DNA from 4 places in the Kitasatospora sp. NPDC086009 genome. Region 3 is predicted to be linked to each of the others. Evidence: riboswitches for the same ligand, from Rfam matches in the RefSeq annotation. Region 3 holds a riboswitch; each other region holds the start of a gene.
The links. A riboswitch is a leader RNA that binds a small molecule or an ion and turns the genes downstream of it on or off. The one in region 3 is predicted to bind cyclic di-AMP.

Region 1 (7,105 bases), 220 kb from region 3:
CGAGTTGCGCATCGCCACGTCGCCCCCCGGGAGCGCGGCGAACTCGACGCAGTTGCCCTGGGAGTTGCTGTGGAGGCTCTTCTGCCAGACCACGTCCTTGAGGTCCGCAGCCGCCATCCCGTTGTACGTGTCGTACCTGTCGTGCATAGAAATCTCCCGAAGAGCTCCGGAGTAGTCGTCCAGCTCGGCGCCCCGGCTCGCAGCCGAACGACTGGGCCGGCCCCGTACCGGCCCGGCACAACGCCTCACTTGACGTGATGATAGCTCCAGTGCACGTGCATCAGCACGGGACGTTGCAGGTGCACGGGCCTTTCGTCGACAAATCGGAACTCTTCACCGCCTCGACACCTGAGGGAACGTAAGCGGACATATCCGGGGCAATCGGGAAGACTCCGATAACCGCCCGTAGGCAGCCACCCGCTGAATGTTGATCTTCGGGCGCCCGGAGTCGCGCCGCCGTGACCCTCCGTCAGACCGTCCGTATGCTGTGAGACATCTCACGCGCCACCGCCGCAACGCGCGGCACCTCCTGTCACGTCTCAGGCAGAAGTGGTAGCCACATAGGGATTGATCACGGTATGTCCTAATTTCGGGCACCCCGCCCCTCCCGGTACGGCAGCCGACTGCAGCGTTGGCCGGGGGATGTCCTACGATCTCCGCCATGAGCACCGCAGCCATCCCGGGCGCGCCACTGCCCGTCCGCACCCCAGGCTCCCGTGCGCGGGGGCGCCACCGACGCCCCGAGCGCCCCGAGATCCCGGCCGGATCCCCGGCCCTGGTGCTCGCGGTGCCCGCGACCGCCGGGCCGGAGTCCCGTTCCGTGGTCGAGGAACTGCTGTCGATCGTACGCAGCGAGCAGAACGGCGTGCAGACCGCGGCCGGTTACCTCGACAGCGGCGCGGGCGGGAGCGAGCCCGGCCGTGACGAGTACTCCGTCGCCGAACTGCTGGCGCACGCCGCCGAGTCGGGCCTGCCCGCCCCGGTCGTGGTGCCGCTGGTCCCCGGCCCGCACGGTTTCCTGACCGAACTGCACGCGCTGGCCGCCGAGTACGGCGCCCACGTCACCGATGTCCTCGGCCCGCACCCGCTGCTCGCCGAGGCCGTCCACGTCCGGCTCTCCGAGGCGGGGCTGGCCCGCGCCGACCGCGCCCGGCTGTTCGCCATCGCGACGGCCGCGGACGGCGTCGTCCTCACCACCGTCGGTGGCGAGGAGGCCGCCGCGGCGGCCGGGATCACCGGTGTGCTGCTGGCCGCCCGCCTCGCGGTGCCGGTCGTGCCCGCCGCGCTCGACGTGCCCGGCTCGGTGGCCGCCGCCGTCGCGCACCTCAAGGAGACCGGCTCCCAGCGCCCCGCGCTGGCCCCGCTGGTGATCGGCCCGGAGGCCGACTCCGAGCTGCTCGCCACGGCCGCCGAGGAGACCGGCTGCCCGAGCGCCGCGCCGCTCGGCGCCTACCCCACGGTGGGCCAGCTGATCGCCGCCACCTACCTCGCCGTGCTGCCGGCCGTCGCCCCCGAGGCGTTCGCCGCGCAGGCCGCCGCCGAGGAGGCCGCTGCCCAGGAGGCCGGGGAGCCCGCCGCCGAGTAGCGGACCACGAACGCCGAAGGGCCCGGAGCGCACCCGCTCCGGGCCCTCGCCGTACCCCCCGCCGTACGTGTCCCCGCCGCACCGGCCCTCTCCGTACGGGCCCGCGCCGCACCGGCCCGCGGCGCGTCGGTGCGGGCCCCGGCGGGCCCCGGCCGGCCTCAGGTCCGCCTCAGGTCCGCCCGCCCACCCGGCCGGTGGCCGCCGCCGCGTCCTTGAGCCGCAGCGCCGGCAGCTGCACCGGCCGGGACTGCGCGGCGAAGGCGGCCACCGGCACGCCGGTGGCGTTCCACGGCGACCGCCCGCCGTCACCGTCCGCCTTGCGCACCTGGAGCACCTCGGTCTGCCCCGCCCGGCGCAGCAGGATGTTCTTCGGCGGCGCCGACTCCGGGTCCATCCAGAGCTCGTTGCCGTCGAACTCGCAGTCCAGGACGAGGATGTCGTCCGGCTTGCCGTCCGGGGTGGCCCGGAAGGCGATCCCGGCCCGGCGGTGGCCGGTGAACCGGCTGCGGCTGAAGGTGACCGCCTCCCCGGCGAGTTCGTGGCGCGCGGTGGAGACGCCGTAGTCGCTCTGCCCGGCGGCGTCGATCAGCAGGCCGTCGAAGAGGGTCCCCTTGTCCCGGCCGAGCGAGTGCAGCGCCACTCCCCCGCCGCCGTTGCCGTACAGCACGCTCGCGGTGTAGTCGAAGTCGTTGAGGTAGGCGCCGTGCTCGATGCCCCACCCGCCGTTGTGGTAGGCCGCGAACTCGGTGACCACGTGGTGCTGCTGGGCGTTCAGCCAGACGAAGATGCCGTCCCGCAGGTTGTTGTGGGCCAGGCAGCGCTGGAACGTCCAGACCCCCTCGCTGTTCTCCGGCCACTCGAAGCCGGAGGCGCCGTCGGCCCCCTGGACGCCGACGGCCACGCAGTCCAGCGCCTTGCCGCCGGTGCCGGCGCCGAGGTTGAAGCCGGTCAGCCGGTAGGCCCGCGGGTTGGGCTCCAGCCGCGTGCGGGAGGCGACGCAGGACTCGTAGACGATGTCGTCGGAGGGCTGCTGCGGGGTGCGGGTGTCCGGCGGGCCGTCCCACCAGTAGGCGTCCTCCCAGGTGTCGTGGCTGATGCAGCTGCGGAAGGTGATGCCGTGGCTGGCGTGCGGGACGAAGGCGTGGCTCCCCGCGTCGCGGACCACCAGGCCCTCGACGACGGTGCCCCGGGTGGTGTCGCCCAGCATGTGGAAGTGCAGCCCGTACCGGCCGAGCACCGGGGCGGTCACCGGGGCGCTGCCGTCCGGGCCCTTCCAGGACTCCGCGGTGTCGGTGCGCGGGCCGACCCAGCGCAGCGCCGCATGCCGCAGGTCGGCCCGGCGGGAGGTGGTGAGGTGGACGTGGGCGCGGCCCTCGGCGGTGCCCTCGATCCGCACGCTGCGGGTCAGGTTGAGCACCTCGGCGCCGACCGTGACGCCCCCTCCGGCGCCGACCCGGGGGTGCGCGTACGTCAGCGGCGCCTCCAGGGTGACGGTGGATCCGCTGACGGCCCGGACGACGGCGAGGTCGTAGCGGGTGGAGAAGCCGTCCTCGCCGGGCGGGCCGGTCGGGGTGACGGCCAGTTCGTCGCCGGGCAGCCAACCGGTGGGCGGCGCGGCCAGGCTGACGGTGGTGTCGCCCGCCGCGAGCGCCCGGTCGGCGCGCCCCCAGGCGGTCTTGGCCGCGCCGTCCAGCCGCAGGTACCCGGCGCCGGTGACCCAGAGGCCGACGTCGGTGTCGACCACCTTCATGCCGTCCCCCCGGAAGCGCCGCTCGTCGACGGCGGGGAAGCGCACGGTGTGCACGGCGGCGCCCTCGGGGGCGAGCGCGAGGGTGCCGCGGATCTCGACGTTGCCCGCGGCGGCGAGGGTGAGGCTGCGGTCGGCGGCGAAGGTGAGCGCACCGCCCGGCTCGACCAGCAGCGAGCCGATCGCGGCGTCGGTGTCGAGCAGCACCCGGTCGGTGATCCGGACGGCGCTCTGCGGTCCGGGTACCCGGCCGCCCCAGCCGGCCGGGTCCGACCAGGGGCGGCCGCCCTGGTCGGGGGTGGGTGCGGGGGCGGCTCCGGCGGTGGGCTGCCCGGGCGCGGCCGTCCCCTCGGCGGGGGCGCCGTCGGTGGTGCCCCCGGGCGTCCCGGAGGGCGACGCGGCGCCGTGCCGGTGCTCCGCGGCCGGGTCGGCCGCTCCCGGCGCCGTGGCGGGGTCCTCCGCGGCGGCGCCGGGCGCGGAGCGGCCGTCCAGGGAGCGCCGCAGTGCCTCCTCGCCGCCGACCGCCGCGAAGACCGTGCCGACGGCGAGCCAGCGCAGCATCGTCCGCCGGGGCAGGGGAGTTCGGGGCTCGGCGGGCGGGATGTCCGCTCTGCGGTGTTTTGCCCGGCGGTGCGTTCCACGCGGCCGCTCGGCCGGCGCGCCGGCCTCGGGACCCTCGTCCATGGCCATCGCTGCGAAGCCCTCCCCCCAGACGGCCGCGTCGGTCCTGACGCCCTGAAGCATAGGCAGTTGCCGTGGCTCCGAAGGGCGTTGCGCGAAATCGGTCATTTCTGATCATGGTGGACAGCCATTCAGCACGCTCTTCATAAACTGTGATGACCGTCACACATGTTTGCGGTTTGAACTTAAGTCTGCTTAACGTGCTCCCCGTTCGTGGCCACACGGACCCAGCCCACCCGCAACGCCGAGTCCTGCCGTCGGGTGCGCTGGCAGCGCAGAACGCACCACGGCAGGAGCGGGGGAACCACAGGTAAGTCGCCCGGGACCGGTTCGTACCGGTTCGGGGCTAGGGGTGAAGCCGCGTCCACAGCGCGGCCGGGCAACTCCAGCCCGAATCCGACAGCTCACCTCGCAGGCGTGGGAGAGGACCGCGTCACCATGCTGCCCACCAACGGCACCCGCCTGTCCGGCCGCACCCGCCGAGCGATCGCCACCCTCGGCGTCGTCGGCATCGGCCTCACCGTCCCCTGCCTCACCGCCGGCTCCGCCTCGGCCGCCTCCGTCGCCACCTGGGACAAGGTCGCCCAGTGCGAGAGTACCGGCAACTGGAGCATCAACACCGGCAACGGTTTCTACGGCGGCCTCCAGTTCACCAACTCCACCTGGGCGGCGTTCGGCGGCACCAGCTACGCCGCGCGTGCCGACCTCGCCACCAAGGACCAGCAGATCGCGGTCGCCGAGAAGGTGCTCGCCGTCCAGGGCCCCGGCGCCTGGCCCGTCTGCTCCGTCCAGGCCGGTCTGACCAAGGGCGGCACCCCGGCCGCCGTCGACACCGCGACCGCCGCCAAGCCGGCCGCCCCGAAGGCCACCCCGGCCCCGGTGCAGACCCCCGCCCCCGCCGCCAAGCCGGCCGCGCCCAAGGCCGCCCCGAAGGCCGCCGAGACCCCGGCCGCCGCCGACTCCGCCCAGCCGTCGCAGGGCCGGAACTGGCAGCAGTACCGTCAGGACGCGCAGGCCTCCTCCGACTACACCGTGGTCGCGGGCGACTGGCTCTCCTCGATCGCCGACAAGAACAACATCCAGGGCGGCTGGGAGCGGCTCTACGAGCTCAACCGCGGCACCCTCGGCGACGGCCCGCACGTCATCTACCCGGGCCAGCACCTGAGCCTGGGCGACCGCGCGAAGACCCGGGCCTCGGACGAGTCCGGCCAGGGCTTCGACTGGTTCAACCGCTCCTCGGGCGCCACCGGCAAGGCCGACGGCTCCACCGCGACCGCCACCAAGCCGGCCGCGCAGACCCAGGCTCCGGCCGCCAAGCCCGCCGCCCAGGCGTCGGCCGAGGCGCCGGCCCAGGCCGCCACCGGCAGCATGGCCGCCGCGGTCTCCTTCGCCCAGTCGAAGGTCGGCCAGGCCTACGTCTACGGCGGTACCGGCAACGGCGGTTGGGACTGCTCCGGCCTGACCCAGGCCGCGCTGCGCGCCGCGGGCGTCTCCGTCCCGCGGGTCGCCGCCGACCAGGCCGCCGCCAGCACCCACGTCTCGCTGGACGCCCTCAAGGCCGGCGACCTGCTGTTCTGGTCCAACAACGGCCAGGACTCGGGCGTCTACCACGTCGCGCTCTACATCGGCGACGGCAAGTACGTCGAGGCCGCCAACCCGAGCGTGGGCGTGCGGACCCAGACCATCGCCAACTGGGCCCCGGACTTCGCCGGCCGGGTCTGATCCCGCCTGCGGTCCGCACGCGGTCCGCGCCACCCGCCGCAGCCCCCGGGGAGAGTCTGGTCGCTCCTCCCCGGGGGCTCCGGCACGCCCGCGCGCAGGATGGCCCGGGCCCGGGCCCGGGCATGGCCAAAGCCGGGCCCGGCGGGCATGCTGCTGCTCTGCACCCGAGGAGGAGTCACATGGCCCAGGTCACCGTCACGCTCGACGCCAATCTCGCGATCGACGCGATGATGCTCTCCGGCACCAGGAACCCGCAGGACGCCGTGGAACTGATCCTGCGCGACTACCTCGCCCGGGGGCGGCGCACCGAGAGCCGGACCGGCGAGGCCGCCGACGGGCAGCGGACCGGACAGCAGCGCCCGACCGCGCAGGAAGGCTGAGGGCGGACAGGACGGGGCCCCGGAGGACTGGATCGTCCTCCGGGGCCCCGGTCGTCGTCTCAGCGGGCGCGGGCGCCCGTGGAACCGCGCATCACCAGCTCCGGCTGGAACATGAACTCACCGCGCTGGGCGGCGTTCGCGCCGACCTCCTCCAGCAGGGCGTCGACGGCGGCGGTGGCCATCGCCTCGACCGGCTGGCGGATGGTGGTCAGCGGCGGCTCGGTGAAAGCTATCAGCGGCGAGTCGTCGAACCCGACCACCGAGACGTCCTGCGGCACGGACAGCCCCCGCTGGCGCACCGCGCGGATCGCCCCGAGCGCCATCATGTCGCTGCCGCAGACGATCGCCGTACAGCCCTTGTCGAGCAGTGCGCCGGCCGCCGCGTGGCCGCCCTCCACGCTGAACAGCGTGTGGTGGACGAGCTCCCGGGCCTGTTCCTCGGTCCGGCCGAGGACCTCCCGCAGGGCCGCCGTGAAGCCCTCGATCTTCCGCAGCACGGGGACGTACCGCTTCTGCCCGACCGCGAGGCCGATCCGCTCGTGGCCGAGCTCGGCCAGGTGCTGGACGGCCATCCACATCGCGGCCCGGTCGTCCGGCGAGATGAACGGCGCGTCGATCTTCTCGCTGAAGCCGTTGATCAGGACGAACGGCACCTGCCGGCCGGTCAGCCGGGCGTACCGGTCGTGGTCGGCGGTGGTGTCCGCGTGCAGGCCGGAGACGAACACGATGCCCGCCACGCCCCGGTCGACCAGCATCTCCACCAGTTCGTCCTCGGTGGAGCCGCCGGGCGTCTGGGTGCAGAGCACCGGGGTGTACCCGTGCCGGCTCAGCACCTGCTCGATCACCTGGGCCAGCGCGGGGAAGATCGGGTTGCTCAGTTCCGGGGTGATCAGCCCGATCAGTCCCGCACTGCGCTGGCGCAGCCTGGTCGGCCGCTCGTAGCCGAGCACGTCCAGCGCCGCCAGCACGGTCTGCCGGGTGGCGGCGGAA
Region 2 (7,105 bases), on a different contig from region 3:
GTCGCGAGCTGAGCATCCGCCGCCTCGCCGCCGCCACGGGCCAGGACGCCGCCACCCCGGCGGGCGACCACACCGTCCGCCTCGCCCTGGCCGAAGCCGCCCTCCACCTGCGCGTCAACCCCCGCTACGGCACCTGGAACGCCGACCGGGTCGCCCTCCTCCCCGACACCCCGCCCTGGCTGGCCGGCTGACCCTCCGGCCCGACGAGCACAGGAAGTCGGACCGGCCGACTTCCCACTCCGCGCGCCGCGACCGGTACGCGCCCCTGCGGCGGAACGGGGCGGGCGGGGGCCCATGCCGGCTGGCCCTCAGGTTCGACGGGCACGGGAAGTCGGACCGGCCGACTTCTCACTCCGTGCCGCGCGACCGGCCCGCGCCGCTGCGGCCGAACGGGAGGAGCGGGGACCCATGGGCCTGCCGCCGTCCTTCGACCGAGGGGGCGGAGCCGGACCGGCACCGGGGCCTGCCGCTGCCCCTCTGTGTCGGGGGGGGGGGGGGATCGCGGCGGTGGGGCGCGGCCGACACCCGGGCCAGCCTCGCCCTCGGGGGCGGGCGGAGTGCGGCGGTGGGGCCGGTCCGGTGCTGTGGTCCCGCCGCACGGGGGGCTTGTCGCCCGTCGGGCCGGGCGGAGTGCGCTGCCGGACCCTGACCGGCACCCGCCCCCGGGCCGGGCGATACCCGGTACGCGGCCTGACCGGCACCCGGCCCCGCCGTCCCCCTGGCCGGGTGAAACGTGGAGGCGGGGGCTCACCGGGGCCGGGTAGGTTCGGGGTGTGACGAATCTTCCGGGCGCGAAGCTGATCCTGCTCACCACCACCCACCGGGTGGCTCCCGGCCTGCTGGCCTGGCCCGCCTGGGAGGCGCTGCGGTCGGCCGGGCGGGTGCTCGCCGGGGACGCCGCGCACCCGCAGCTGCCGGCGGTGCGGCAGGCGGGGGTCGAGGTGGAGGTGGTGGCGCCCGGTTCGGCGCCCGCGCTCGCCCGGCTGCTGACCGGACAGCCGGCCGCCTCGGGGCCGACGGTCTGGCTGGGCAGCCCGGACGGCGACCCCGGGCTCACCGACGCGCTGGCGCGCCTCGCGGTCGAGCACGCGGGCGAGGTGCCCGAGATCGAGGTGCTGCCCGGTTCGTACGACCTGCCGGGCGCGCGGCTGCTGGACCTGGTCTCGGTGATGGACCGCCTTCGCTCGCCCGGCGGCTGCCCCTGGGACGCCGAGCAGACCCACGCCAGCCTGGTGAAGTACCTGGTGGAGGAGTCCTTCGAGCTGGTCGAGGCGATCGAGGAGGGGGACCGCGACACGCTCCGGGAGGAGCTGGGCGACGTCCTGCTCCAGGTCTTCTTCCACTCCCGGATCGCCGAGGAGCACCCCACCGACGCGTTCTCCATCGACGACGTGGCGGGTGACATCGTCGAGAAGCTGATGTACCGCCACCCGCACGTGTTCGGGGACGTCGAGGCCGAGGGCGCCGCCGAGGTGGAGGCGAACTGGGAGGCGCTGAAGGCCGCCGAGAAGTCGGAGCGCGAGTCGGTGCTGGACGGCGTGCCGGCCGGTCTTCCCGCGCTGGCGTACGCGGCGAAGCTGGTGTCCCGGGTGCGCCGGGCGGGCTTCACCGGTGTGCCGGACGCGGCCTACGAGCTGCCCGCGGAGCTCACGGCGGAGTCGGCGGGCCGGCTGCTGCTCGCGGTGGCGCAGCGGGCGTTCGACGCGGGGGTGGACGTGGACGCCGCGCTCCGGGCGGCCGCGCGCGGCTACCGGGACGCCGTGCGCGCCGCCGAGGGGCTCAAGCCCGAGTAGCCCCGAGCGGCCCCCGGAGCACGCCCGAGACCCGCGCCCGGGCACGCCCGCACCGCGACCGCCGCCCGGGCACGCCCGGGCCGAGGCCCGCGCCCGGGCACGCCCGCACCGCGACCGCCGCCCGGGCACGCCCGGGCCGAGACCCGCGCCCGGGCACGCCCGCACCGCGACCGCCGCCCGGGCACGCCGCCCGCACCGCGAACCGCCGCGCCCCCCGTCAGACCGCCGCCACGTCCTCCACCGCCCGGCGCTGCACCGGGACCACCTCGTCGACGACCTCGGCGATCGCCTCGCCGACCAGGGCGAGCAGTTCGGCCAGTCGCTCCAGGTCGAGGTGGTCCGGCAGCTCGGCGAGGGAGAGGACGCGCTCGCCGCCCGGCCCGGCGACGCAGAACAGGTCGATCGGGCCGAGGTGCTTCTCGGTGGTGTCGACCAGGGCGGCGATGTCGCTCGGGCGGCGGATGTCGCCGCAGACGCCGACGACCGGGCAGCCCGGCCGGTCGAGTTCGGTGGCGAGGTCCTCGGCGATGCCGACCTGCTGGTCGGCGATGAGGACGCCGGAGGCGCCCGCGGCGGTGAACCGGCGGGCGAGGCCGGCTCCCGACCCGCCGGCGAGTACGGCGATGACCACGACTGCCCCGGTGACCCGCATGGTGCGCTCCTCCCTGTGGGCGGCTCCGCACCGGCGCCCACGCATTTTGCTTGCGGAGGATCGTAGGCAGGTCCTGACCCTCCGCAACAGGGATTACCCCTCAGGTGACCAGGCTCACGCCTGCCACGCCGGGGTTCCCCACCGGATACGGTCGACACATGCCAGTTCAGCCCGATTCAGCCCGCCCGCCGCTCTTCACCTGGGAGTTCGCCGCCGACCCGTACCCGGCGTACGCGTGGCTGCGGGAGCACGAACCGGTGCACCGCACCACCCTGCCGAGCGGGGTCGAGGCCTGGCTGGTGACCAGGTACGCGGACGCCCGGCAGGCGCTCGCCGACAGCCGGCTCTCGAAGAACCTGGCCCACCACAGCGGGCACGCCCACCGCAGCGGCCGGGTCGGCATCCCCGGCGAGCGCCAGGCCAATCTGATGACCCACCTGCTGAACATCGACCCGCCGGACCACACCCGGCTGCGCCGGCTGGTCTCGAAGGCGTTCACGCCGCGCCGGGTGGCGGAGTTCGAGCCCCGGGTGCAGCAGCTCACCGACCGGCTGATCGACGGCTTCGCGGAGCGCGGCTCGGCGGACCTGATCCACGAGTTCGCCTTCCCGCTGCCGATCTACGCGATCTGCGACCTGCTCGGCGTGCCGGCCGAGGACCAGGACGACTTCCGGGACTGGGCGGGCATGATGATCCGCCATGGCAGCGGGCAGCGCGGCGGGGTGGGACGCGCCGTCAAGCGGATGCGCGCCTACCTGGCGGAGCTGATCCACCGCAAGCGGGCCGATCCCGGCGACGACCTCATCTCGGGGCTGATCCGGGCCAGCGACCACGGTGAGCACCTGACCGAGAACGAGGCCGCGGCGATGGCCTTCATCCTCCTCTTCGCCGGGTTCGAGACGACCGTGAACCTGATCGGCAACGGCACCTACGCCCTGCTGCGCAACCCCGGGCAGCGGGCGCTGCTCCAGGACTCGATCGCCCGCGGCGAGACCGCGCTGCTGGAGACCGGTATCGAGGAACTCCTGCGCTACGACGGGCCGGTGGAGCTCGCCACCTGGCGGTTCGCGACCAGCCCGCTGACCATCGGCGGCGTGGACATCCCGGTCGGCGATCCGGTGCTGGTGGTGCTCGCGGCGGCGGACCGGGACCCGGCGCGGTTCGCCGACGAGAACACCCTCGACCTGGCCCGGACGGACAACCCGCACCTCGGCTTCGGGCACGGCATCCACTACTGCATCGGTGCGCCGCTGGCCCGGTTGGAGGGGCGCGCGGCGCTCACCACCCTGCTCACCCGGTTGCCCGATCTGCGACTCGCCGCCAGCCCGGAGGAGCTCCGCTGGCGCGGTGGCCTGATCATGCGTGGACTGCGCGATCTCCCGGTGGAATTCACCCCCGAGAAGCCCTCCGCTGCACCGGTGGACGGGCTCTGAGCAAATCCGTCCGGCGCCCACGGTGGTGTCTCGATCTCGTCGCGCCGAGACCTCGACACGCTGACGGGATGTCGCCGACACGCCCTGGCAGCGGGTATGAATCAGCATCAAACCGGACATAGCTCTGTCGTTGGTAGGCGATCGGCCACGCGCCGTAATTTATGTGTGATACCTGCGATATGAGCTTGTTATTGATGTGAGGATCTGTCTACCCTCCCTGGAGTTCGCAGCTGCGGACCTCGTGCGCGGAACGCCGAATCCTGCCCGCCGCGTTACGGGAAACCGACCAGAACCCTTGGGCAGGGGCGGGGGAACCAGGTTTGTTGCCGTCCCCCACGGCTTGGGGTGAAGCCGCCCACGCGGGCAGAAGGCGTCCGCGTCGTGCGGCCGGGCCACCTCCCGGTCCGAACCCGACAGCTCACCTCGCAGGCGTGCGGAGAGGACTTCCCCATGCTCTTCGTCGGAACCGGCCGTCACCGTCGTCGCACCCAGACCGAGAAGGCCATCGCCGTTGCCGGCGTGGCCGGCGTCGGACTCGCCCTGCCGCTCCTCACCGCCACCGGCGCCTCGGCCGCCCCGGCCTCGACCTGGGACGCGGTCGCCCAGTGCGAGAGCGGCGGCAACTGGGGCATCAACACCGGCAACGGCTTCTACGGCGGCCTCCAGTTCACCTCCAGCACCTGGAAGGCGTTCGGCGGCACCTCGTACGCGCCGCAGGCCCACCAGGCCAGCCGGGCGCAGCAGATCTCGGTCGCCGAGAAGGTCCTCGCCTCGCAGGGGCCGGGCGCCTGGCCGGTCTGCTCCCAGAAGGCGGGCCTGGCCAAGGGCGGGGCGGCGGCCTCGGTCGACACCTCCTCGGACGCCGAGCCGACGGCCGCCGCCAAGCCGGCCCAGTCGAAGCCCGCGCAGAAGCCGGCGCAGAAGCCCGCCCAGAAGCCGGCCCAGCAGCAGGCCCCGAAGCCCGCCGCCCAGCAGCCCGCCCAGCAGGACGGCCGGGCTCCGGGCTTCGCCGGCCAGCCGGGCTGGGACGCCGACGCGAAGGTCTTCTGGTACCAGAGCGACGGCGCCTGGTACTGGACCAGCCACCAGAGCGTCTACCAGCAGTACGCCGGTCAGCAGGCCACCCAGCAGACGAGCGGGTACGCGGGCCAGGACAGCCGCCCCGCCGCCGCCCACGGCGCCCCGGCCGCGGCCGCTCCCGCCGCCCAGCAGCGCACCGGGCACGGCTACACCGTCCAGTCCGGTGACACCCTGTCGACGATCGCCGCCGCCCAGGGCGTCGAGGGCGGCTGGCAGACGCTGTACGACGGCAACCGCGGCACCGTCGGCACCGACCCCAACCTGATCCTCCCGGGCCAGCAGCTCGACCTCGGCTGACCGCCCGTGTGGTGACTCCCCTTGCGGTGACGCCACGAAGGGGGCCGGTTCGGCCCCCTTCGTCCGCATCCGGCCGCATTTCGTGGGACAACCAGGTGAACTACCGGTGGGTAGCCCGGCCACACGCTGAGACGGGACCGAGGCCGACGTGGTCCCGGGAGCCCGTGCGGTTAGGCTCTGGTCGTAACGACTCCGCAACCATCCGGCCGACAGCACCCATCGTCAGCCGAACCTGCTTCCGCTAGGAGATGCCTCGTGCCGTCCATCGATGTCGTCGTAGCCCGTGAGATTCTCGACTCGCGTGGCAACCCCACGGTCGAGGTCGAGGTCGGCCTCGACGACGGCAGCACCGGCCGTGCCGCTGTCCCGTCGGGTGCCTCCACCGGTGCCTTCGAGGCGCTGGAGCTTCGCGACGGTGACAAGAACCGCTACTTCGGCAAGGGCGTGGAGAAGGCCGTCCTGGCCGTCATCGAGCAGATCGGCCCCGAGCTGGTCGGCTACGACGCCACCGAGCAGCGCCTGATCGACCAGGCCATGCTCGACCTGGACGCCACGCCGGACAAGTCCTCGCTCGGCGCCAACGCGATCCTGGGCGTCTCGCTCGCCGTGGCGCACGCCGCCTCCGAGGCCAGCGACCTGCCGCTGTTCCGCTACCTGGGCGGCCCGAACGCCCACGTCCTGCCCGTCCCGATGATGAACATCCTCAACGGTGGCTCGCACGCGGACTCCAACGTCGACATCCAGGAGTTCATGATCGCTCCGATCGGCGCGGAGTCCTTCTCCGAGGCCGTCCGCTGGGGCGTCGAGGTCTACCACACCCTCAAGGGCGTGCTGAAGGAGCGCGGCCTGTCCACCGGCCTCGGCGACGAGGGCGGCTTCGCGCCGAACCTGGACAGCAACCGCGAGGCCCTGGACCTCATCACCGAGGCCATCCAGAAGGCCGGTTACGTGCCCGGCCGGGACATCGCGCTCGCCCTGGACGTCGCCGCCTCCGAGTTCTACCAGGACGGTGCCTACCAGTTCGAGGGCAAGGCGCTCTCCGCCGCCGAGCTCATCGAGTACTACGCCGAGCTCGTCGCCGCGTACCCGCTGGTCTCCATCGAGGACCCGCTGGACGAGTCGGACTGGGACGGCTGGAAGGCCATGACCGTCAAGCTGGGTGACAAGGTCCAGCTGGTCGGCGACGACCTGTTCGTCACCAACCCGGCCCGCCTGGCCAAGGGCATCGAGACCGGCACCGCCAACGCGCTGCTGGTCAAGGTGAACCAGATCGGCTCGCTGACCGAGACCCTGGACGCCGTCGAGCTGGCCCAGCGCAACGGCTACCGCTGCATGATGTCGCACCGCTCCGGTGAGACCGAGGACGTCACCATCGCCGACCTCGCCGTCGCCACCAACTGCGGCCAGATCAAGACCGGCGCCCCGGCCCGCTCCGAGCGCGTCGCCAAGTACAACCAGCTGCTGCGCATCGAGGAGATCCTCGACGACGCGGCCGAGTACGCCGGCCGCGGCGCGTTCCCGCGCTTCCGCTCCGCCGAGTAGTGACCGCGCGGCCGAGCAGTCGTCGGCCCGGGCCCGTCACGAGGGCCGAGCGCGCCCAGTAGCGCAAGCCTGACCGGTGCCCCGCCGTTCACCCCGTAGGGTGGACGGCGGGGCACCGTCGCGATCAGGAGGGGACACGGGAGATGGCAGGCTGGAGGATCCCGGGCTTTGCCGCCCGGCCTCGCTTCACGAGCCGGGCGACCGTCCTCGTCCTGGTGCTCTGCTCCCTGGTCGCGATCCTGGCCTACCCGACCAGGCAGTTCATCTCCCAGCGTTCCGAGATCTCCGCCCAGCGGGCGAGGGCCGAG
Region 3 (7,105 bases):
CGGCCGCGTTGACCTCGGGGTCGCGGCGGCTGGGGATGAAGGCGGCCATCCCGCCGATCGCGTGCGCGCCGCGCCGGTGGCAGGTCTGCACCAGCAGCCGGGTGTAGGCGGCCATGAACGGGGAGGCCATGGTGACGGAGTTGCGGTCCGGCAGGATGTAGTGCTCGCCGGCGTCGCGGAAGTTCTTGACGATCGAGAACAGGTAGTCCCAGCGGCCGGCGTTGAGCCCGGCGGCGTGGTCCCGCAGCTCGTAGAGGATCTCCTCCATCTCGAACGCCGCGGTGATGGTCTCGATCAGCACGGTGGCCCGGACGGTGCCGTGCGGGATGCCGAGCGCCGCCTGGGCGTGGGTGAAGACGTCGTTCCAGAGCCGGGCCTCCAGGTGGCTCTCCGTCTTCGGGAGGTAGAAGTAGGGGCCGGAGTTCGGGTCCTCCGCGCCGCGCGCGAGCAGCCGCGCCGCGTTGTGGAAGAAGTAGAGGCCGAAGTCGAGGAAGGCCCCGGCGACCGGCCGGCCGTCGACCAGCAGGTGGTTCTCGTCCAGGTGCCAGCCGCGCGGGCGGACCACCACGGTGGCCAGCTCGGCGGCCGGCCTGAGGGTGTAGGCCTTGCCGGCCGAGGAGGTGAAGTCGATCCGGCCCTCGAAGGCGTCGATCAGGTTGATCTGGCCGCCGACCACGTTCTCCCAGGTCGGCGAGGTGGCGTCCTCGAAGTCCGCCAGCCAGACCCGGGCGCCGGAGTTGAGGGCGTTGATGACCATCTTGCGGTCGGTGGGGCCGGTGATCTCGACCCGGCGGTCCTGGAGGGCGCGGGGGGCCTCGGCCACCGTCCAGTCGCCCGCCCGCACGGCGGCCGTCTCGGGGAGGAAGTCCAGGGTGCCGGCTTCGGCGATCTCGGCACGGCGGGTCCTGCGGCGCACCAGGAGCTCCTGCCGGCGGTCCTCGAACGCGCGGTGGAGGCCGACGACGAAGGCGACCGCCTCCGGAGTGAGCACCTCCTCGGCCCGGTGGACTCGCGGACCGGCGACAGTGACGACCGGAGCGGCGGGGGAGGCGCCGGCGGGTCCCTGATCTGTAGCCATGAGCAGGACACTCCTAAGACGGTTGAGCATGGCGAAGGCAGTTCCGGTGGGAACGTCCTTGATCTGAACCGAGGGGAAACCCCACCTGTCGGAGGGTTCGATTCTGTAAGGTGGAGACTAGTTTCCGCGATACAGAATTTCAACGGTTTGTTGAGGTGATCGCTGGGACTCTACTCCTCCCCCGACAGCGAAGGGAACGCCGGTGGTTGCGACCCCCGACACAGCATCGACGACGGGTCCGGACCGCGCGAGCGGCGGCGTGCAGTCCGTCGAGCGCGCCTTCCTGCTGCTGGAGGCGCTGGCCGACTCCGGCGGCGTGGCGACGCTCAGTGAGCTCTCCACCTCCTCCGGGCTGCCGATGCCCACGATCCACCGCCTGGTTCGTACCCTCGTGCAGCAGGGCTATGTCCGCCAGGACACCGCGCGCCGCTACACCCTGGGCCCCCGGCTGATCCGGCTCGGTGAGACGGCCGGGCGACTGCTCGGCAGCTGGGCCCGCCCCTACCTGGCCGAACTGATGGAGGCCACCGGCGAGACGGCGAACCTGGCCGTGCTGGAGGGCGGCGAGGTGGTGTACGTCGGACAGGTGCAGTCGCGGCGCTCGATGCGGATGTTCACCGAGGTCGGCCGCCGGGTGCAGCCGCACTGCACGGGCGTCGGCAAGGCGCTGCTGGCCCAGCTGCCCGAGGAGGAGGCGCGGGCCGTGCTCGGCCCGAACCCGCTGCCGGCGCACACCTCCTACACCGTGACCGACCCGCAGGAGCTGCTGGTCCAGTTGGCGCAGGCGCGTGAGCGCGGCTACGTGGTGGACGACCAGGAGCAGGAGATCGGGGTGCGCTGCATCGCGCTCGCGGTACCCGGCGCGCCGACGCCGACGGCGCTCTCCGTCTCCGGCCCGGAGGCCCGGATCCGGGCGCTGGAGGAGCAGGCCGGCGCGGCCTCGCTCGTCCCCGTGATGCACCAGATCGCGGCCCGGCTGGGGCAGGTCCTCGCCCCCTGACGCGGCGTCATCACCACCGCCCCGCAAGGGACACCGGCGCGGCTCGCCCGGAGTTCGCCCGTTCGGGCGGCCCGAGGGCGGGTCGGACCTGCCTGGGAGTACCGATCGCTCACGCTGAGTCCGTGCGCGCCCCGCGACGGTGCGGGGCGCCGGAAGACAAGGGCAGGGTGAGCGCGATGTCGCGTAGTACGTCCGTACGGGGAATTCTGGGCAGGTCACTGACGGTGGGATGCGCCCTGGTGGCGATGGTCGGCGGGACCGCCCTGGCGTGTCCGACCGACGAGCCCGCACCGAGCGCCGAACCGGCGGTCGCGGCGGCGAAGCCGTCCGACTCCGACCTGGAGGTGATCCGGCTGGACCCGGACCCCGTCGCGCCCGGCGGTACCACGACGCTGCACGCCTTCATCGCCAACGACGGGCCGGACCGGACCGCCTCCGCGTTCACCGTGGTGATCACCCTGCCGGAGGGCGTGACGGCCGAGGCCCCGTTCTTCCCGGACAACTGCTACGAGTTCCAGAACGGCCACCGGGTGCGCTGCACCTTCCCGGCCGGGCTGAAGCGGTACCGGACCGCGACCGCACTGATCCCGCTCCGGGTGGCCTCCACCGTCCCCCTCGGCGATCTGGACGGCGGCTACGTGGCGGTGCGCAGCGACGACGACCGGAACGAGGCGAACAACCGCCAGCCGTTCACGGTCCACGTCGTGGAGAGCACCCGCGGCTGAGCGGGGCCACCGGAGCCGCGTGGGGGTCGCCCGGATCCCGTCCAGGCGGCCCCCGCGCGTGGCTTCCTAGCGGTAGACCCGGACGTAGTCCGCGGCGAAGGTGATCGGGGCCGTGCCCTGCGGCGCGGCGTGGTACTGCCCTGCACTCAGGGACAGGTTGAGGATCAGGTACGCGGACCAGTTGGCGCCGACGCCCTTGCCGTCCGAGAACACCTTCGTACCGTTGACGTACCAGTCGACCGAGGTGGCGCCGTAGTGGGTGCCGATGGTGACCCAGCCGTCCTTCGCGATCGCCTTGGCGTCGGTGTAGTACAGGTGGCCCGGGTTGACGTGGTTGGTCAGCTCCAGCAGGTTCGGGTTGTCGGGGTGGTACTCGAAGGAGTCGATCTCCCCGTTGCCGTTCTTCCAGGTCCACAGGGCCGGCCAGGCGCCCGTGCCGGCCGGGAGCTTGACCCGGGTCTCGGCGTAGTCGCCGGTCTTCACCTGGAAACCCTCGCTGGAGTACTCGGTGGTGAGCAGCCCGGTGTCCCAGGACTTCTTGCCGTTCTCCAGCGTGTTGGCGCCCGGCTTGGCGGTGAACGTGGCGACGCCGCCGGCCACCGAGACGTTGTTCTTGTTCAGCCAGTCGAGCTTGTTGTCGTCCGGGTTGTGGTTGCCGTAGTGGTAGGCGCTGCTCTTGTCACCCGTCCAGCGCGAGCCGTAGGCGATCGGGCCGTTGAACTCGTCCGACCAGGTCAGCGACTTCCCGGCGACCGGGGCGCCGGTCGCCGGCGCGGTGGGGGCCGGGGCGGTGGGCGACGGCGTGGCGGTCGCGGTGGGTGACGGCGTCGGGGTGGGCTTGGGGGTGGCGGTCGGGCTCGGGGCGGGGGCGACGGTCGCGTCGGAGACCGCGAGCTGGCGCGAGGGCAGGTTGTGCCAGGTACCGCCGAGGTCCTGCCAGAAGCCGAACTGGGTGTACGTCCCGGCGGGCAGGGTGCGGGCACCGGTGGTGATCGACAGGCCGCTGGGGCAGATCTGCGCGTTGGAGACGTTGCCGGGGAAGTCGAGGTTGCGCCCGGCCGCGTCGCGGACGCCGACGCCGACGGTCTTGGCCGTGAAGCAGGACGAGGAGTGGACGGTCAGCGCGGCCGTGGTGGCCTTGCCCGCGACCATGGTGGCCGGGGCGAGCCTGTCCTGGGTGACGGTCGGCGCGGTGGCCGCCTGGGCGCCGGTGAGCGCCGGGACGCCGAGCAGGCCGGCGCCGCTGATGGCGAGCGCTCCGGTGGCGGCGAAGGCGGCCTTGCGGCCTCGGTGGGAGGGGCGGGCGTGGCGCGGGGTCGCGCGCCGGGCAGGCTTCTGCATGGCGGAGTCCTCTGTAGACGCCTGCGAGGTGAGCTGTCGGGTTCGGGCTGAGGTTGCCCGGCCGCCTGTGGGAGCGGCTTCACCCCTAGCCTCGGTCCGCACGCGCGAGCGCGTGGGCCGGGCACTGACCTGGGTCCCCCGCTCCCGTCCGCTGCGGTGCTCGACTGCCGACCGGCGGGTGGACAGGACTCGGCGTCCCGACGGCGGGGTCCGCGAAGACGGACTCGTGCAGGCTAGGCAGGCCGCTCGAATGTCGACAAGCCGACGGGGGGTGTTGTCGCGCAGCTCACAGTGCGAGCCGTCCGGAGTGGATCAAGTCACCGGGGAAGTTGATCAGTTGGAGACGGGGCGGGGCGTGGGGCGAGCGTGGGGGCGGGCGTGGGGCGGGCGCGGGGCGGCCGACGGGGTCGGCGGCGGGCCGGCGAGCGGGTGGCGGAGGTCCGGCCGGGGTGGGCGCGGCGCCGGGGTGGGCGCGGCGCCGGCCCGGTGTCCGCTCCGGGGCCGGGTGCCCGCATGTCCGCCGCGAAGGTCGGCCGGTCGGATAGGTTGGGAGTCCAGCCGTACCGCACAGACGAGAGACGAGGACCCGCTCCGCCATGACCGCGCCCCTGCCCGCCTTCGCCGGCCGTACCTACCTCTTCCAGGTCGACAACGGCGCGGCCTTCCGCAACGCCTACTCGCCCGACGGCAAGCGGCTGCGCTGGGAGGGCCTCGGCGAGTCGGCGGGCCAGTGGGAGGACGTCGCGCTGCACATCGCCGAGATCGGGCCGGAGCTGTACTTCGTCAGCTGGACCGAGCAGAGCGGCATCACCGTCAGCCACGTGATGGACCTCGGCAGGCTGACGGTGCGCGCGTTCTGGACGTACGAGGGCGAGGGCGGCCGGGTCGGCGAGCTGCACACCGGGACGCTGGAGCCGGTGGCCTGAGACCGGTCCGGGGCGCCAGTGTCCTGGCGTCCTGGTGACCGGGCGCGCTGGTATCCGGGCGTTCTGGCCGGGCGGGCGGGCCCGGCGGTGGTCAGACCGTGTGGCTCGGCACCTTGAGGTGCTGGGAGAGCCACTCCAGCGAGGACGGCAGCAGCCTGCTCCAGGTCTCGAAGTTGTGGCCGCCGGTCTTCATCATGCTGTAGGAGACCTTCATGGGCGCGTGCGCGGCGGCCACGAAGGCCTCGGTGTCCCGGCGGTAGTCGCCGTCGCCCTCCCTGGTCCCGGCCAGCAGGACGGACACCCCGGGCTGCGGCAGGTTCTTCAGCCGCCACATCAGGTCCGCCTCGTTGCGACGCTGCTGGCTGCCCCGGAAGAGGTCGCCGGTGGTCGGGTCGTCGGCGGCCTGGTAGTAGCCGGAGAGCGAGACGGCGGTCGGGAAGACCTCCGGGTGCCGCATGGCGAGCTTGAGGGCGCAGTAGCCGCCGGTCGAGTTGCCCATGAAGCCCCAGGCCTGCGGATCCGAGGAGACCCGGTAGGTCGCCTGGATCGCGGCCGGGACGTCCTTGGTGAAGTACGTCTCCGACTGCGCGCCGCCCGGGATGTCCTCGCACTCGGTGTCCTGCGGGAGGGCGGGCGAGGGGCGCATCAGCACCATCACGGTCGGCTGCATCCGACCCTCCTGGAGCAGCTTGAGCGCCGCGCCCGGGTAGTTCAGCCGGGTCACCAGGTTCTTGGCGATCCCGGGGAAGCCGGTGCTCACGATCACCGCCGGGAACTGCTTCTGCGCGTACTCCGGCTGGAAGTACTGCGGCGGCAGGTAGACGTACCCGTCGGTGGAGAGCCGGGTGCCGGCGCCGTCGATCCGGACCTCGCGGATCTCGCCGGACTGCTTGGGGTCGCGACCGAGCGCCCCGCCGCCCTGAACCGACGCGTGCCCGATGGTCTCCACCTGGAGGCGCCCGGAGGCGTCCGCCTTGTTCTGGATGACGACCGGGCCGTTGTCGCCGGTGCCGAGCAGATCGTCCCAGCTGCTGTAGAAGGCGAAGTAGTTGTTGGCCACCAGGCCCAGCGCGGCGAGCACGGTGAGCTGGGTGGCGAGCAGCGCGCCGATCCGGCCGAGCACCGCCTGCCAGGTCGTCTTCGACAGTCTCGGCCACAGCCAGACCGTGCCGGCCATCATCACGACGGCGATCAATACGGTCAGCGCCAGCACCTTGTGGCTCGTCAGACCCATGTCCTACTTGCTCCCACGCCTCGAACTCCCCCGTCCCCGTTGTCAGGACAACTGTCAGGACAACCGGAACGGCCGCCCCGGTTCCCCCGTCCACCACGGAAGCCAGCACCGAGGCGCGATCAACAACCCTAGCGGCCCGCCGGGCCCCCGTGGACCCGCCGACCAGCGGGTATGGCGGCCGGGCGGTGCCGGGACCGCGGGAGAGCGGGCTGGCACGAGCGGAGTGACGGGCAGTGTGACGAGCGGCGTGGCAGGCGGCGTGGCGGGCGATGCGACGGGCGGGCCGGGCTGACCTCGCGTCAGCTGACGCTGCTCCAGAGGCGCAGGCCGGCCGTCAGTTCGCGCATGCACCGGGCGCCCAGCTCCTGGGGCGAGCCCGGCCCGGCGGCGGGGGCGTCGGAGAAGGCCCACTCCTCCAGGGCCACCCGGATGGCGGTGGTCGCGGCGGCGGCCGCGAGCCGGATCTCCAGCTCGTCGGTGCCCCGGGGGCAGCGGGCGGTGAGCACCGCGCGCAGCCGCTCCTCCGAGTCGGCGTGCACGCGCTGCCAGACCGAGTCGAGCCGGGGATCGCGAAGCAGGTCGCGGGTCCAGTGCATGGCCTCCACGCCCGGGGTGTCGGTGGGCGTCAGCGACTCGACCGCCGAACGCTCCAGCGCCTCGCGGACCGGCAGATCGGCCGAGCTCTCCGCGAAGAGCAGCACCCACCGCCGGCCGCCGGCCGCCAGCAGCGGGGCGACGGCGTCTTCCTTCACGGAGAAGTAGCGGTAGAAGGTGCGCACTGAGATGCCGGAGGCGAGCGCG
Region 4 (7,105 bases), on a different contig from region 3:
CCAAGGTGGAGGAGACCGAGGTGCACAGCGAGACCATCGAGTCGGTGCGCTGCCGCTGGTGCAACGCGGTGGACCAGGTCGAACTGGTGGCCCGTCCGGGCGCCGAGGCCGCCGAGCAGGCGTGATGCCCGCCCCGCGCGGTGGACGGTGCGCGGCACGGCCGTCCGCCGCGCGGGACAATACAGACAGAGCGCACGGAGCGTGACGACCAGGGGTACGGCCGACGGCCGTACCCCGCTGGCGAGGATCGGAGCCGAGGACGTGGTGGACGCAGCGCAGGAGCCCGCCGGGCCGCAGGGGCGGCAGCCCGCTGTGGACGCGCAGGCGCCGGACGCGGTCGAGGCCGCCGCGCCCGGCACCGGCGCCCCCGCCGAGGAGGTCGACGGCGAGGAGGCCGGCGGCTCCGGCGGTGAGGAGCCGGCGGCAGCCCGCGCGGCCGAGAAGCTCGACCGGCCGCTGCCCGAGGGGGTGCGCCGGCGTGTGGTGGGCCTCGCCGCCGACGCGCTCGGCGGGCTGCCGGTCGCGGAGCTGCCGCAGACGCTGCGCCCGTACGCCAAGTTCACCCCGGCGCGCCGGGCCAAGTACGCCGCCACCGCGCTCGCCGCGGCGCTGGAGTCCGAGCCGGCGTTCCGGGTGCGGATAGCGGAGCGGCTGCGGCTCGGGCAGCCGGACCTGGTCCGGGCGCTGGAGTCGGGCAGCGTGCCGGGCGCGGCCGATCCGATGGACGTGGCGGCCGCCGCCTACCTGGTCCGGTCGGCGGGCTGGAGCCGCCTGGTCGTCGAGGCCGGTGAGGAGGCCGAGCGGGCCGGCGCCGAGGGCGCGGCGGCCGAGGCGGCCCGGCTGGCCGAGAAGCTGCAGGCAGAGCTGGCCGAGGTGCGCGCCGCTGCCCGGGCGGACCTGGACCGGCAGCGGGCCGAGTCGGAGGACGTCCGCAAGGAGGTGGAGTCGCTGCGCAAGAAGGTGCGTTCGCTGGAGAGCGACACCCGGCGGGCCCAGGCCGAGACGCGCCGGGTCACCGGGGAGCTGGAGGCCCTGAAGGCGCAGACGGGCGTCGAGCGCGGCGCCGCCGAGAGCGAGGCGCGGCGGCTGCGGCACCGGATCTCCGAGCTGGAGAACGCCGCCGAGCAGGGCCGCCGTTCGGCCCGCGAGGGGCGCAGCGTCGAGGACATGCGGCTGCGGCTGCTGCTGGACACCGTGCTGCAGTCGGCGCAGGGGCTCCAGCGGGAGCTGGCCCTGCCGGTCTCCCAGATCCGCCCGGCCGATCTGGTCGAGGCGGTGGTGCCGGGTTCGGCCTCGCCGCACGACGTGGCGCGGCGCGGGCTGGCCGAGGACGACCCGGCGCTGCTGGACCAGCTGCTGGCGATCCCGCAGGTCCACCTGGTGGTGGACGGCTACAACGTGACCAAGACCGGCTACCCGGCGCTCCCGCTGGAGCAGCAGCGGATCCGGCTGCTGGGCGGGCTGGCGATGCTGGCCCAGCGCACGCAGGCGGAGGTGACCTGCGTGTTCGACGGCCAGGACCTCGACGTGCCGGTGATCCTGGCGCCGCCGCGCGGGGTCCGGGTGCGGTTCAGCCGGACCGGGGAGACCGCCGACGAACTGATCCGCCGCCTGGTGCGGGCCGAGCCGCAGGGCCGGCCGGTGGTGGTGGTCTCCACCGACCGGGAGGTCGCGGAGGGCGTGCGGAAGGCGGGCGCGCGCCCTGTAGCCTCGGTGCTGCTGCTGAACCGACTGGCCCGGCCCTGACCTCGGCCGGGGGTCGGCCGGCAGGGGATGACGCCTGGTCAGCGCCCGGTTTGCGGGGATGTGTGGATCCCGTGAAGTCATGGCGGGGGGCGGGAGTTCACGCCATCGGGGGAGTGGCGCAAAGCGTGGATCTTCACTAGGGTCTGGCGTCAAACCTATTTTCCGGATTCTCACTCGTTCGGGTGAGTCCGTTGGAAGAAGGAGCCGGTCACTTGGCCACCCACCGCCGTCCCAAGCAGTCGAGCCGTGCACGGGTCACCGTGCTGACCGCTGCCGCTGCGACCGCGGTCGCCCTCTCGGCCCAGGTCAGCGCCCACGCCGCGCCCAGCCCGTCCCCCAAGAAGGAGGACGTGAAGGCGCAGGTCGACCAGCTGCAGGAGGAGGCCGAGCAGGCCACCGAGAAGTTCAACGGTGCCAAGGAGCGGGCGGACCAGCTGCGCAAGCAGGCGGACCAGCTCCAGGACCAGGTGGCTCGCGGCCAGGACCAGATGACCCAGCTTCAGGGCGGGCTGGCCGAGGTCGCGGCCGAGCAGTACCGGACCGGCGGCATCGACCCGTCCGTCCAGCTGATGCTCGCCTCCGACCCGTCCGGCTACCTGGACAAGGCCGCCAGCGTCCAGCAGGCCAGCTCCAGCCAGACCGAGGCGCTCAAGGGCCTGCAGGACCAGCAGCGCCGGCTGGACCAGCAGAAGGCCGAGGCGGCCGCCGTCCTCGCCTCGCTGGACAGCACGACCAAGGACCTGAACCAGTCCAAGGCCGAGGTCAACAAGAAGCTCAAGGAAGCCCAGGACCTGCTGAACTCGCTCAGCGCCGCCGACCGGGCCGCGCTGAAGGCCGCCCAGCAGCAGGCCGACCGGGCCTCGCGCGGCAGCGAGCGCACCGACCTGAGCAGCCTCCCGCAGGGCAGCGGCTTCGCCGGGCAGGCCGTCGCCAACGCGATGAGCAAGCAGGGTTCGCCGTACGTCTGGAGCGCGGTCGGCCCGAACTCCTTCGACTGCTCCGGTCTGATGGTCTGGTCGTACGCGAAGGCCGGCGTCTCGCTGCCGCGCACCTCGCAGGCGCAGGCCAACTACGGCTCGAAGGTGGCCTCGCTGGCCGACGCCCAGCCGGGCGACCTCATCATCTACCGCCCGGACCGCAGCCACGTCGGGATGTACATCGGCAACGGGATGGTGGTCCACGCGCCGCACACCGGTGACGTGGTGAAGGTGATGAAGGCCGACGCGATGCCGATCAACGCGATCCGCCGGGTCTGACGGACCGACATGCCCACGGGCCGGGATCCGGCCCTGTGATCCGCGCCACCCCCGGAACCGGGGGTGGCGTCGGTGTCTGCGGCCGCATCATGACAAACGATCAGCTCCATGTGGGCGCGTGATCACACCCGGTCATATTCACAAATGAACTTGGATATTCTTCCGGCATTTTTCTGACAAGGATTTGAACGGATCACGGTTCTGTTACTAGGGTCGTGCCTCGAACCACCGCACAGTCGATCACCCAGCAGGGGTGGCGGCGGAGGTTTACCGCCGAGTTCGTGAAGCAGCGGGGCAGAGCATCTGCCCGTCGGGGAGTCCAGTAGTCGGGGGCGCTGTGGAACGGAGCCGGGGAACCATGTTCCTCCGGGGTGAATCGGCGCCAGGTCGACCGTCGTGCGGTCGGTGAGGCGTCGTAGGGCACGCTTCCGGCCCGAACCCGTCAGCTCACCCGGTAGGCGGACGTAGGAAGAAGGAGTCCGCCTTCGTGGCGTCCCATCGTCGTCCCAAGCCCGCCGGCCGCGCCCGGGTCTCGATTCTGACCGGTGTCGCCGCCGCGGCGGTCGCGCTCTCCGCGCAGTCCGGCGCCCACGCCGACCCGACGCCGACCAAGGATCAGGTCAAGGAGCAGATCGACCAGCTCAACGAGCAGGCCGAGCAGGCCACCGAGAAGCTCAACGGTGCCCAGGCCAAGCAGCAGGAGCTGCAGAAGCAGGTCGGTGAGCTGCAGGACAAGGTGGCCCGTCAGCAGGCCGCGGTGACCGAGGCCCAGGGCGGTCTCGCCGAGATCGCCGGCGAGCAGTACCGCAACGGCGGCATATCGCCGACCGTGCAGCTGATGCTCTCGTCCAGCCCGGACAGCTTCCTCAGCCAGGCCGGCGCCATCAACCAGGCCGGCAGCACGCAGTCCGGTGCGCTGAAGGACCTCCAGGAGCAGCAGCGCAGGCTCGACCAGGACCGCAACGAGGCCCAGGGCAAGCTCGGCGAGCTCGAAGCCACCACCCAGCAGCTGAAGGCCTCCAAGGAGGAGGTCCAGGGCAAGCTGGCCAAGGCCCAGGACCTGTACAACTCGCTGTCCGAGCAGGAGCGCCAGGCGATGCGCGCGGCCGAGGAGAAGGCCGCCGCCGAGGCGAAGGCCAAGGCGGACGCCGCCAAGGCCGAGGCCAAGGCCAAGGCGGACGCCGACCGCGCCTCCCGCGACAACACCCGCGACCAGCTGCCCGCCCCGTCGTCGCCGGCCGCCAAGCCCGCCGCCGCGGCCGCCGCGCCGTCCGCGCCCGCCGCCAACGGCTCGCGCGCCGCCGCCGCGATCGCCGCCGCGGAGAGCAAGCTGGGCGCCCCGTACGTCTACGGCGCGGCCGGTCCGAGCTCCTTCGACTGCTCCGGCCTGACCAGCTGGGCCTACGCCCAGGCGGACGTGTCGCTGCCGCGCACCTCGCAGTCCCAGGCCACCGCCGGTACCAACGTGGGCACCAATATCGCCAACGCCCAGCCCGGCGACCTGATCATCTACCGTGCGGACCGCAGCCACGTCGCGCTCTACGTCGGCGGCGGCCAGGTCATCCACGCGCCGAAGCCCGGCGCGAACGTCCGGTACGAGACCGCCAGCATGCTGCCGATCTCGGCCATCGTGCGCGTCTGATCCGACGTCTGCTCCCGCAGGCCCGGTCTCCCCTCGTGGGAGGCCGGGCCTGCGGCTTTCGTGCTGGACCGTGCTGATGTCCGATTGCGGGTCAAATATTCGGGTTGGGAGGGGTTTGGACTCGCTCGCCCGGACTCGCTAACGTCTGCCACCGGACTCCCGCTCGACAGCCGCCCGCACCGGTGCGGCGGCGGGGCCGGGTCGCAGGATCGGAGTTACCGTCGTATGGCCGTGCACCGCCGTTCCCCCCTGCCGGGCGCGTTCGCCCGTGCGCTGGTGCTGACCGCCGCGGCCACCACCGCGCTGGGGGTGGCCACGGGGGGTGCCGCCCAGGCCGCCCCGGGCACGCCGGACGGGCCGTCGAACCGCAAGGACGTCAAGGCGCAGGTGGAACAGCTGTACGACGAGGCCGAGCAGGCCTCGGAGAAGTACAACGCCGCACTGGACGTCCAGCAGCGCCTCCAGCACGAGACCGGCACGCTCCAGCAGCAGGTCGCCGTCGCCCAGGGCGAGCTCAACGAGCTCCGCGGCGACCTCGCCACCGTGGCCGGCGCCGAGTACCGGGGCGGCGGGATGGCGCAGACCGTCCAGCTGATGCTCTCCACCGACCCGGAGGGCTACCTCTCCAAGGCCCGCAGCCTGGACCAGGCCGCCGAGCGGCAGAACGAGACGCTGCACGAGGTGGTGGCCCGTCAGCGCCGGCTCGACCAGCGCCGGTCGGAGGCCTCGATGAAGCTCTCCGAGCTGGAGGAGACCCGCCGGGCCCTGGCCGAGAGCAAGCAGCAGATCCAGCAGCGGCTGGCCAAGGCGCAGCGGCTGCTCAACAGCCTGGGGGCGGGCGAGCGGGCCCGGATGGTGGCCCAGGACGCCCGCGAGGCCGAGCAGCGGGCCACCCGCGGCACCGACCGCCTCGACCTGGGCACGGCCCCGCCCGCCTCCGAACGCGGCGCGGCCGCGCTGGCCGCCGCCGTGCGGATGATCGGTTCGCCCTATGTGTACGGATCCGCCGGGCCCCGCGCGTTCGACTGTTCCGGTCTGATGTACTGGAGCTGGCGGCAGGCCGGAGTGACCCTGCCGCGCACCTCGCAGGCCCAGGCGTACGCCGGCCGGCGGGTCAGCATCTCCGACGCGCGACCGGGAGACCTGGTGATCTTCTACCGGGACAGGCACCACGTCGGCATGTACGCCGGCGGCGGGGTGATCGTGCACGCCCCCTACCCGGGCGCCAAGGTCCGCTACGAGAGCGTCAACGCGATGCCCGTCGCGGAGGTGATCCGGCTCTGAGCCGGCCCGTCCCGACCCCTCCTGCCGACGCCGTGACACGCCGCCGCGCACTGTCCCGGCGCGGGGCCCTGCTGCTCGCGGCGGGCGGACTGGCCCAGCTGTCGCTGCCCCGGGCGGCTCCGGCGGCCTCAGTGGCCGCGGTGGCGGACCAGCGGGCCGAGGTGGTCGCGGTGCTGGCCGAGCGGGCCCGGACGCTGACCGCCCCACCGTCCGCGCCCCCGGTGGAGGCGGCCTACCGCAACCTCGTGCTCGGTCCGGCCGGTCGGCCGGACCGGCTCACCGCCACCGCCGAACTGACCGTCCGGGTGACCGGCTACGACGCCTACCCGGTGGTCCACCCGCGCCGGCTGGAGCTGTGGCGGACCGGCGGGGGCTGGCGGGTCGAACGCGAGGACGGCCCGGACGGGCCGGCGCCGCTCTGGGACTTCGGGGCCGTCCGGGCGGCGGCCGGCGCGCACTGCCTGGTGCTCGGCCTGGCCGACGGCCCGGACCCGGCGCAGCTCATGGCCGTGGCCGACCGGGCCGTCCCGGCCGTCACCGCGCTCTGGGGCACCGCCTGGCCGGGCCGGCTGCTCCTGGAGCTGCCCGCCACCGAGGAGCAGTTCGGCCGGCTGCTGGACGCCGACCCGGCGGGCTGGACCGGCATGGTGGCGGTCACCACCGCCGCGCCCGGCGCCCCCCGGCACACCCCGGCCGACCGGGTGCTGGTCAACCCCGGGGCCTACCGGGGGCTCAGCGACTTCGGCCGCCAGGTGGTGATCACCCACGAGGCCGTGCATGTGGCGACCCGGGCCGACACCCGGGCCTGGACGCCGCTCTGGCTCTCCGAGGGCGTCGCCGACTGGACCGGCTACCGGGACTCCGGCCGCTCGCCCCGGCAGATCGCCCCCGAGCTGGCCCGGGACGTCGCCGCCGGCCGGGTGCCCTCGGCGCTCCCCGCCGACCGGGACTTCACCGCCGGGGCCGACGGCATCGCCCAGGCCTACGAGCAGGCCTGGCTGGCCTGCGACCTGATCGCCCGCCGCTTCGGGCCGGACCGGCTGGTCGGCTACTACCGGGCGGTCGGCGCGGCGGGCGCGGGCGCGGGCCGGGAGGAGCAGTCGGACCGCGTCCTGCGGGACGAGCTGGGCCTCGGACTGGCCGAGTTCACCGCACTCTGGGTCGCCGAGGTCCGCCG

Region 1: another riboswitch for cyclic di-AMP. It lies ahead of ACIF6L_RS09285 (transglycosylase family protein); the one in region 3 lies ahead of ACIF6L_RS10250 (hypothetical protein).
Region 2: another riboswitch for cyclic di-AMP. It lies ahead of ACIF6L_RS25075 (transglycosylase family protein); the one in region 3 lies ahead of ACIF6L_RS10250 (hypothetical protein).
Region 4: another riboswitch for cyclic di-AMP. It lies ahead of ACIF6L_RS07820 (NlpC/P60 family protein); the one in region 3 lies ahead of ACIF6L_RS10250 (hypothetical protein).

The regions. Positions count from the first base shown of each region.
Region 1 covers NZ_JBITSA010000003.1:13,585-20,689, forward strand. Annotated here, with positions in the region: gene ACIF6L_RS09270 (DUF397 domain-containing protein) at 1-147, opposite strand, end outside; gene ACIF6L_RS09275 (hypothetical protein) at 662-1,585, shown strand; gene ACIF6L_RS09280 (hypothetical protein) at 1,755-3,893, opposite strand; cyclic di-AMP (ydaO/yuaA leader) riboswitch at 4,286-4,444, shown strand; gene ACIF6L_RS09285 (transglycosylase family protein) at 4,431-5,735, shown strand; gene ACIF6L_RS09290 (hypothetical protein) at 5,915-6,115, shown strand; gene ACIF6L_RS09295 (LacI family DNA-binding transcriptional regulator) at 6,175-7,105, opposite strand, start outside.
Region 2 covers NZ_JBITSA010000012.1:6,470-13,574, reverse strand. Annotated here, with positions in the region: gene ACIF6L_RS25095 (hypothetical protein) at 1-191, shown strand, start outside; gene ACIF6L_RS25090 (MazG family protein) at 774-1,793, shown strand; gene ACIF6L_RS25085 (SDR family NAD(P)-dependent oxidoreductase) at 2,011-2,445, opposite strand; gene ACIF6L_RS25080 (cytochrome P450) at 2,604-3,878, shown strand; cyclic di-AMP (ydaO/yuaA leader) riboswitch at 4,152-4,324, shown strand; gene ACIF6L_RS25075 (transglycosylase family protein) at 4,329-5,255, shown strand; gene eno (phosphopyruvate hydratase) at 5,511-6,797, shown strand; gene ACIF6L_RS25065 (septum formation initiator family protein) at 6,941-7,105, shown strand, end outside.
Region 3 covers NZ_JBITSA010000003.1:238,281-245,385, forward strand. Annotated here, with positions in the region: gene aceB (malate synthase A) at 1-1,078, opposite strand, end outside; gene ACIF6L_RS10240 (IclR family transcriptional regulator) at 1,281-2,078, shown strand; gene ACIF6L_RS10245 (hypothetical protein) at 2,303-2,803, shown strand; gene ACIF6L_RS10250 (hypothetical protein) at 2,870-4,144, opposite strand; cyclic di-AMP (ydaO/yuaA leader) riboswitch at 4,149-4,272, opposite strand; gene ACIF6L_RS10255 (MoaF-related domain-containing protein) at 4,741-5,070, shown strand; gene ACIF6L_RS10260 (alpha/beta hydrolase) at 5,162-6,304, opposite strand; gene ACIF6L_RS10265 (TetR family transcriptional regulator) at 6,604-7,105, opposite strand, start outside.
Region 4 covers NZ_JBITSA010000002.1:478,277-485,381, forward strand. Annotated here, with positions in the region: gene ACIF6L_RS07805 (hypothetical protein) at 1-125, shown strand, start outside; gene ACIF6L_RS07810 (NYN domain-containing protein) at 202-1,746, shown strand; gene ACIF6L_RS07815 (NlpC/P60 family protein) at 1,959-3,002, shown strand; cyclic di-AMP (ydaO/yuaA leader) riboswitch at 3,326-3,479, shown strand; gene ACIF6L_RS07820 (NlpC/P60 family protein) at 3,490-4,644, shown strand; gene ACIF6L_RS07825 (NlpC/P60 family protein) at 4,870-5,928, shown strand; gene ACIF6L_RS07830 (hypothetical protein) at 5,961-7,105, shown strand, end outside.